One region of the Tumebacillus lipolyticus genome, then DNA from elsewhere that is predicted to be linked to it. Evidence: predicted binding sites of a transcription regulator. Region 1 holds the regulator's gene; the other holds the start of a gene.
What was found. The regulator CtsR, encoded in region 1, represses protease genes until heat stress. The targets are predictions, from matches to a motif close to ATGGTCAATAAAGGTCAAACA.
Positions count from the first base shown of each region.

Region 2: a site for CtsR is predicted at 2,994-3,014, ahead of clpP (ATP-dependent Clp endopeptidase proteolytic subunit ClpP). Genes of this name have one in related genera too.

Region 1 is NZ_JBHUIO010000023.1:59,383-63,796, forward strand. Features, by position in the region: gene ACFSOY_RS20745 (ATP-dependent Clp protease ATP-binding subunit) at 1-602, opposite strand, end outside; gene ACFSOY_RS20750 (protein arginine kinase) at 649-1,725, opposite strand; gene ACFSOY_RS20755 (UvrB/UvrC motif-containing protein) at 1,728-2,147, opposite strand; gene ACFSOY_RS20760 (CtsR family transcriptional regulator) at 2,285-2,746, opposite strand; gene ACFSOY_RS20765 (HAD family hydrolase) at 2,930-3,616, opposite strand; gene ACFSOY_RS20770 (TetR/AcrR family transcriptional regulator) at 3,770-4,339, shown strand.
Region 2 is NZ_JBHUIO010000008.1:137,728-142,141, forward strand. Features, by position in the region: gene ACFSOY_RS13165 (DegV family protein) at 103-945, shown strand; gene ACFSOY_RS13170 (class I SAM-dependent methyltransferase) at 1,149-2,237, opposite strand; gene clpP (ATP-dependent Clp endopeptidase proteolytic subunit ClpP) at 2,306-2,899, opposite strand; gene ACFSOY_RS13180 (rhodanese-like domain-containing protein) at 3,048-3,317, opposite strand; gene ACFSOY_RS13185 (hypothetical protein) at 3,413-3,574, opposite strand; gene ACFSOY_RS13190 (isochorismatase family protein) at 3,747-4,211, opposite strand; gene ACFSOY_RS13195 (hypothetical protein) at 4,307-4,414, opposite strand, start outside.

The sequences.
Region 1 (4,414 bases):
TTCTTGGTGCGGCGGGAGAGCACTTGGATCACCCGCTCGATCTCGTTGGAGCGGCCGATGACCGGGTCGAGCTTCTGGTCGCGCGCCATCTGCGTCAGGTCGCGGGCCAGAGAATCGAGGGTCGGCGTGTTGGCCGACTGCTGGTTTTCCTGATGACCTTCATGCGCATCGCCGCCGAGCAGTTGCAACACCTGCTGGCGCGCCTTGTTCAGCGAGACGCCCAAGTTGGCGAGCACGCGCGCTGCCACCCCTTCGCCTTCGCGGATCAGGCCGAGCAGGATGTGCTCGGTGCCGACATAGTTGTGGCCCAGCTTGCGCGCCTCATCGATCGAAAGCTCGATCACCTTTTTGGCGCGAGGCGTGTAGGCCATGCCTGCCGACTGACCCGGCCCGCGGCCGATGATCTTCTCGACTTCCTTTTGAATCTTATCGCTGGACAGGCCGAGCGACACGAGCGCTTTGGCGGCGATGCCCTCCCCTTCGCGAACCAGACCGAGCAAAATATGTTCGGTGCCGACCCCGGAGTGTCCGAGACGGCTAGCTTCTTCCTGTGCGAGTGCGAGAACTTTTTGTGCTCGCTCCGTAAAACGTCCAAACATCATGGAAATCCACCTCCAAGCGGTAGTTGAGTGTATTCGTTTCGTCAGATCAGATATGACCTGCTCCGCTGCGCAACCGCTCGCGGACCAGTTCGGCGCGCCGCCAGTCTTGCTCGCCCGGAGCCAGTGCGACACCCGATTTTTTTTGTAAAAAAGCGGGCTGGGTCGTGACCATCAGCTCTTTCAGGATGTTCTTGGAGATGCCTTTGATCACGCCGAGGTCGATGCCGAGGCGAATGTCAGACAGGCGCTGCATCGTCTCCTTCGCGGAGAGCCGCCGCGCATAGGCGAGGATGCCAAAGGAGCGCGCGATGCGATCTTCGATGTCCTCGCGGCTCTCCTGCAGCAGATATTGCCTTGCTTGCGTCTCGTGTTCGATCATTTTCTGGGCGACCGTCTCCAAGGAGTAGATCACCTCTTCCTCCGATTGGCCGAGGGTGATCTGGTTGGAGAGCTGAAACAGGTTGCCGATCGCTTCCGTTCCTTCGCCATGCACCCCGCGCACCACCAACCCCACTTGCCCGAGCGCGGAGAGCACGCGGTTGATCTGCCCGGTGGCGACCAGCGCGGGCAGATGCAGCATCACCGAAGCGCGGATGCCGGTGCCTACGTTGGTCGGACAGGCGGTCAGATAGCCGAAGCGCTCATCGAACGCATAGTTTAAGCTCGCTTCGAGCTGGTCGTCGATGCGCGTCGCCATCTCCCACGCCTCGGAGAGCTGTAGCCCCGGCATCAGCACCTGCAAGCGCAGGTGATCTTCCTCGTTGATCATGATCGAGACGAGCTCATCCGCTCGAATCGCCACAGCTCCTTTGTCCGCCTGCTCGACCAAGGTGCTGGAGATCAGGTATTTCTCTTCTAACGTCTGCAGGTCGAGCTGAGTGATCGTGTCAAGCTCGATCAGTTCGAAGCGGTCGCCCTCTTGCTTCCCGAAAGGCTCGGCTGCGAGGGCGGCGCCGACTTTCTGCACGATCTCTTCCGCCTCTTGATCGCTCGCCAGCATCGGAAACGGATGATCGACCAAGTTTCGCGCCAAGCGGATGCGCGTCGAGATGACGATGTCGGAGTGCGGGCCTTCGTCGCTCATCCAGCAGCTGTTGTCTTGCACATAATCTTTGATCGACATGCTCACATCCCTCCGGCGCCAGTCTTTTGTTCCAGCTCGCGAATGCGGTCGCGAAGCAGTGCCGCCTCCTCAAAATGTTCGAGTTGAATCATCTGTTGGAGCTCTTGGCGAAGCGATTCGATCTCCTTGCGCTGTCTGATGATTCCCCCGGTGCGGTGCGGCACTTTCCCGGTGTGTGTGGTGGCGCCGCCATGAATGCGGCGAAGCAGCGGCTCTAGCCGCGTGCCGAAGCTTCGATAGCAGTCGGCACAGCCGAACCGTCCATGGTCGGCAAACTCTTGATAGCTGAGACCGCAGGTGGTGCAACGGCTCGAAGCGGATCGCCCGCCGCCGACCGCTTGACTCTGGCTGCCCAGCTGTTCAAAACCGAGCAGCCCGCTGAGCAGATTTTGAAAGGAAAAGTGTTCACCAGTCTTCATCATCAACTCGCCATTTTCACGGGCGCACGTTTCGCAAAGATGGATCTCACTTTTGTTTCCATTGAGAATCTTTGTAAAATGGACGGTAGAATCTCGCTGTTGACAACGCTGACAGAGCATACAGTTTCCTCCTTCTGCACTTATCCTTTGAGCAAGGCGACCAGCATCGCCGACAGGTAGTTGGCGCGGATCTGATCTCTGGTAGCCGGGGTGAGACCTAAGATGTCGATGCACACGACGGAGCGCATCATTCTCGCTTCGCGGGCCGTGAGCACGCTCTCTTCATGCAGGCGATGGATCAGGCCCTCCGCTTCCTTGGCGGTCAGCGAGCTGCCCATCAAGTCGAGGATGGCGCGGTGCAAAGTGGGCTTCAGCTCAAGTCCGACTTTGGTGATCCGGATGAAGCCGCCTCCTCCTCGTTTCGATTCGACAACATAACCCTTTTCTATGGTGAAGCGTGTGGAGATCACGTAGTTGATTTGGGAGGGCACACAATTGAACATGTCGGCCAGCTCGCCGCGTTTTATCTCTGCGATTCCGCCATCTGAGCTGGTCATGATCTTCTTGATATGCTGTTCGATGATGTCTGATATGTTGCGCATGGTGCCAGATCCCCCCCTCCTCTATACATTTTCTTTGACTTTGACTAATGTTGACCATTTGTATTTATTATATGCAGGACGCCCTAAATACCCAAGCGCATTTTTAAGGTTTTTACGGTGAATTGCGGGAATTTTGGTCGATTAGCGAAAGGATTGGATCGTCTCTCTTCGATTTTCTTGACCTTATTTGACCTTTTGCTGTGCGAGCTTTTGCAGTGCAGGGAAAAGGTCGACAAACTGTTCGATGATCAGATCGGCATCCCCTAATTCATTTTGCCCGGCAAATCCGAAATCACACCCGACCGTTAAAAGATTGTTCGCCTTGCCAGCCGTGATATCTGAGCGACGATCCCCGACCATGACGATGCTCCTCGTGCCCGCATGATCGAGCACCCGTTCGACCAGCTCCTCTTTTTTCTTCGTCTTGTATTCGCCCGCGCTGAACAGCTTGGTGAAGTAAGGGGCGATGCCTGTCGTCTCCACCACCGTCTCGACATAGCGCTGTTCACCGTTCGATGCGGTGTACAGCTTGACCCCCTGTTCGTGAAGCTGTCGCAGAGTCGCTTGCACACCGGGGTACAGCTGTCCGCGACCTCGCTTCATCAAGTCGAGCTCCGCCTGTGCGAGCTGTTCGTTCGCGCGATCGCGCTCCTCCATCGTCGCGTCGGGCAACAGCGTTTCCCACAGCTCGGGGATCGTCATGCCGAAGCAAGCGACGATCTTTTCCTCGGTCGGCGATTCTCCGCGAAAGATCCCTTGTCTCTTCAGCTCTTCGAAGAGGGAGTGAAAGGCGGGAAGCGCCACTTTTTCCGTCTGGTAGAGCGTGCCGTCAATATCGAAGATCAGCGCTTCATACACGATGGTGCGCATGAGTTTCGCCTCCATTCTTTTTATGTAGCAGGTCTGCTATTTGTTGACTTGGAAGTGGCAGAGCGAGTATGATTTTGCTTATTATAGGGTGTCACACCCTTTCTGGCTTATGCCTTGGGTCGTTTACCGAAGAAAGAGGGGAAGAGAGCCTCGATGGCATCGAATAAATATGAGGAGATCGTCCAAGCGGCGGTCGAGCTTTTTGAGAAAAAGGGGTACCACGCGACTTCGGTGCAAGACATCGCCGATGCGGTGGGGTTGCAGAAAGGTTCGCTGTATCACTACATCTCGGGGAAAGAGGATCTTCTGCTCGGCTTGGCGCAGCGTGCGATCACCGAATTCAATCAGCGCATGGAGCGGATCCTGTCTTCCGAACGCTCTGCACAGGACAAGATGAAGGAAGCGCTTTCGATGCATCTGGAGCTGATCACGCACGACGTCCAGCTCTCGACCGTGTTGCTGCGCGAATCGGTGGCGCTCGGGGAGCGGCCGCAGCAGGTGGTCAAAGAGGCGACCGATCTGTATCTCGACCTGTGGACGCGTTTGCTCGCTGAGGGGATTGAGGCGGGCGAGTTCCGGCCTGGCAATCCGCGGATGACAGCGCTTGCGATCTTGGGAGCGTGCAACTGGGTGTTCCGCTGGTATCAAGAGGATGGAACGCTCCGCTCGCAGGCGATCGCCGACATCTATGCAGATCTGTTTTTTGACGGAATCAAAAAGTAAACGAAAAAACCCACTCCATCAGGAGTGGGTTTTTCATTCTTGCAAGTATGGTGCCGGCGAAAGGAGTCGAACCCT
Region 2 (4,414 bases), on a different contig from region 1:
AATTCCAAAAAAGTATGTCACAATTAAGTCAACAATCGGAGTCCTCAAGTTATGTTTCCTATGATATAATAAAAAAATTCGTGAAATGGAAGGCGGATGAAAATGCTTCATGTTGTGACTGACAGCACTGCAGACCTAAGCCCCTCGACAGTTCAAGAGTACGGGATTGCGATCACCCCGCTCAACGTGATCTTCGAAGGTAACACATATGCGGACGGCGTCGATCTGACCAAAGAGCAGTTTTACGCGAAGATGGCCACATCGAAAGTCCTTCCGACCACCTCCCAGCCCAGCCCTGCGCTGATGAAGGAGCGCTTTCAGAAAATCATCGACCAAGGTCACGATGTCTATTATATCGGGATCGCTTCCACGCTCTCCGGCACCATTCAATCTGCGCGCATCGGCCGGGACATGGTCACCCACCCGGAGCGCGTGACGATCTTCGACTCGTTAAATGTCTCGTTCGGTCAGGGCGTGCTTGCGCTTGAAGCGGCGAAGATGGCGCGGATCGGCAAGACGGCAGCTGAGATCACTGCGCGTTTGAAAAATATTCGCGAGCGCTTCAAGCTGGTGTTCTCTGTCGCGACGCTTGAAAATCTTCGCCGTTCCGGCCGGATCAACAACCTGTCCTACCTGTTCGGCTCGCTGCTTGCGATCAAGCCGATCTTGATGCTCGACACCGATGGCATCGTACAACAATATGATAAGGTGCGCGGCAAAAAAAATGCGCTGAACACCTTGCTGCGCTTTGTGGAAACGCATCCGCCAGACCCGGAGATCACCTTCGGCATCGGTCATATCGCAGCGCCTGAGCGAGCGGAAGAGCTCCGCGAGCTGATGCACGAGCGCGGCATCACCAACACGGAGATCTTCGAGATCTCCGGCGTTGTCGGAACGCATGTCGGCTTGGGCACGACCGGCCTGCTCTACGTTGCCAAAGACTAAATAAGAAAAGCCACGGACGCTTCCCCATCCAGGAAGGCCGTGGCTTTCTTCTTTTATCCACCGATCATACTACCGCTTTTCATAAACCAAAGACCTAATGCTAAAAACAAAGCGCAGAAGATAAACAACGCGACAGACAATCGCTTTAAAAACATGCCCGACACTCCTTTGCTCCCCATACCCGTCCATTATAACACAGAGTTTCAAAACCCTTGCACCAACACTTTAAAGTGATCGCCGATACCGCCGGGGAGGATCAGCTGCTTGATCGCGCGATTCCGCTTCATGACCGGATCGCGAAACAGATCGGCAGACTGCACATCTTGCAAGCGATTCAAGATCCCCGCCTGCAGCAGATAGCTGGATTGAGAACCGTAAAACTCGGTCCTGCCTGCCGCTCGTTCCCCAAGCTCCTGCAGGGCTGTGAAGTTCACATCTGTCGTCAGGTCTTGCAGTCCGATGTTCGCAAACGGATCTTCGATCAACCGATGCTGGAAAAATCCGCGCAACGTGCCGTTCCTCCTGCTCTTGTGATGCAACATCTGAGCATCAAAGCCGTAGTCGATCGTGATCATCGATCCGTTCGCCAACAGCGAACATGCCCGTTCGTACCAATCGAGACCGGCCAAGCCGACCTCTGTCACCTGTCCGACCATCATCTCCGGCGCATAGCGAGCGAGGTAGGCGTGCAGACGATGATCAGACAGCGCAGCAGGCGTCTCGACAAACGAATTGCTCTCCCGATCCCACGCCACATAGAGCTCGGCGTAACCCGCTTTTGTTTGCACCACGCGATGCACCGGGAACGCGTCGACAAACTCGTTGGTCAGCACGGCACCGCGATAGGGTGCGCCCGCTGCCAGCTCCGCTTCTGACGTCCAGCTCAGCTTGCGCGAATGCGCAGCTGTCATCTCCTGTTGCACCTGCTGCAAGCTGGGTGAAATCTCGACGATTCGATAGTCGACTCGCTCATACAGCACCGGATGCGCGCTTTGCCAACGATCGAGCACATCGCGAGCCAACATCCCCTCCCCGGCGCCAAACTCGATCAGGGAGATCGTTCCTTCGCCTAGCTGCTCTGCCTTCTCCGCCAGCTGATCGGCCAGCACCTCGGCAAACACCGGATTGATCCCCGGGCTGGTGTAGAAATCGCCCGCCTTGCCAAACTTCCGCTTCTCCCCCGTATAATACCCGAGCTCCGGGTGATACAGCGCCCACTCCATAAAGCGGGCAAAGGGCACCCTGACCTCCACCTCGATCTGTTCACGAATCCATCTTGCCAGCTCTGTCAATGCGCTTCCCTCGCTTCCCAACTCAAAAACGACAGGAGAAAGGTCCCCTGCCGTCCGAAAGAACAGCCTTATTTCACTTCGCTGATGTTTTGGATCACTTTGTCGATCAGACCGTATTCGAGCGCTTCGTGCGCATCGAACCATCTGTCACGATCCGAATCGATCGTAAGCTTATCGATCGGCTGACCGGTATGCTCTGCCATGATGCGGTTGATGCGCTCTCTGGTGTGCAAGATGCGCTTCGCTGCGATCTCGATGTCGGTCGCTTGACCGCGCGCACCGCCGAGCGGTTGGTGAATCATCACCTCTGCGTTTGGCAGCGCGATGCGCTTGCCAGGTGCACCTGCCATCAACAAAAAGGCACCCATCGACGCCGCCATGCCGAGACAGATCGTCGAAACGTCAGGTTTGATGTATTGCATGGTGTCATAGATCGCAAGCCCTGCCGAGATCGAACCGCCCGGCGAGTTGATGTACAGGTGGATATCCTTCTCAGGATCATCTGCTGCCAAGAACAGCATTTGCGCGATGATCGAGTTGGCCACATTGTCATCCAGCTCGCTGCCGTAGAAGATGATGCGGTCTTTGAGCAGACGCGAGTAGATATCGTATGAGCGCTCACCACGCGAAGTTTGTTCAATTACGTACGGGACGAGATTCATCAGAAAATCCTCCTTTACACGTCAAACGATTTGTTTGTTTGTTACCTCTCTCTTACAGTATACCGATTTCAACCGAACGGTCAAAGACGGTCAGAAGGTCAACAAAGGTCAAATTTGGTCAAAAATGAGAAGTAACTGACTCTTTCGCTTACTCTCCTTGCTCAATCTCGCCTTTATACGCTTCCATCCCGCCGACCAAAATTTCTACCTGCTGATACCCTTCCTCTTCCAAGAGCACCTTCACTTGCGCGGCGCGCTTTCCCATCCGACAGACGATCAAGATCTTATCGTCCAATTCGACATCTGACAGCGCATACGACAATTCTTGCAACCCGATATTTTTCGAACCTGGGATATGACCTGTTATGTATTCCTCTTCACTGCGGATGTCCAGCACGATCTTAGGCTCGTTGCTCATCATGTTTCCCCTCTCGTACAAAAGCCCCTTGTGGAACACACAAGCGGGCTCTTTCACAGATTCAGTTTGACCATTCAGGCATCGATTTAGACTGGCTATTTGAAACGAACTCCGTATTTCCCGCGATTGGTGCGATATAATTCCACTTCTTGCGGAGGTTGTTGCCCATAGATCCGCTTGTCACCTTCCACCCACATCACCGCGCAGTAGGCCTCGAACTTGCTGTCATACAATCCTGCCCAATAGACCCAAGACAAGTTCCTCACCTCTCTCCGTTTCAATCCTAAGCCTGCGAAAAGGTTCGATGATCGACCTTACATCGACCTTCCAGCCGAGGTCGAGCTTAGTGTTGCCGCAAGCGGAGAGAGCTAATCCTGACAGAAAAAACCTGCCCGAGCCGTTCCCGAGCAGGTTCTGACCGAATAAATCTTAGACCCAGACGCGGCCGCCGCCGTTTGCCAGCACGTTCTCATCGCCCAGCACAAAGCGCATGATCGTCGTCGACTCCCAGCCTCTGGTCGAGAAAGAAGCGAGCAGACGTTCCAGCACCTGCACTTTGAACCCAGCGTCGAGCAAGTTGTACATCGTGGCAAGAACGGTCATGTCAGAGTCGACGCCGCCGAGGTGTACCGTGTCGATCTTGTTCTCCGCGAGCAGCTGTTTCACCTCGTCGTTGTACGCCGAGTAGCCGCGCTTCTCGACGATATGAGCTTTCGGATGCTTGAGGAGCAGCGTATCTTCGTTCTCGTTCTCCTCATGCTTCCAATGCGTCAGGATGATCAGGTCATACTGATCGCCAGACTGGTCGAGGTATTTTTGACAGAGCGGATATATGTAATCCATGTTGCCGAGAAAATCAGATTGAATATCGGTGATCAGCAATGCTTTTTTCATGATCGACCCACACCTTTCCAGCAGTTCATATTCTTTTCTATGGTATCAAAAGAACAAGCAAGTTGTAAATTGGAGATTGTGGACAGTCTATGACGTTATTTTGTCGATTCGAGCCCTTCGACGATCTTTTGCAGCTCTCCTCTGATCATGCCTGCCATCGTCAGGCGGCCAAGCGCTTGTCCATGATGTCCGGTGATCTCGAT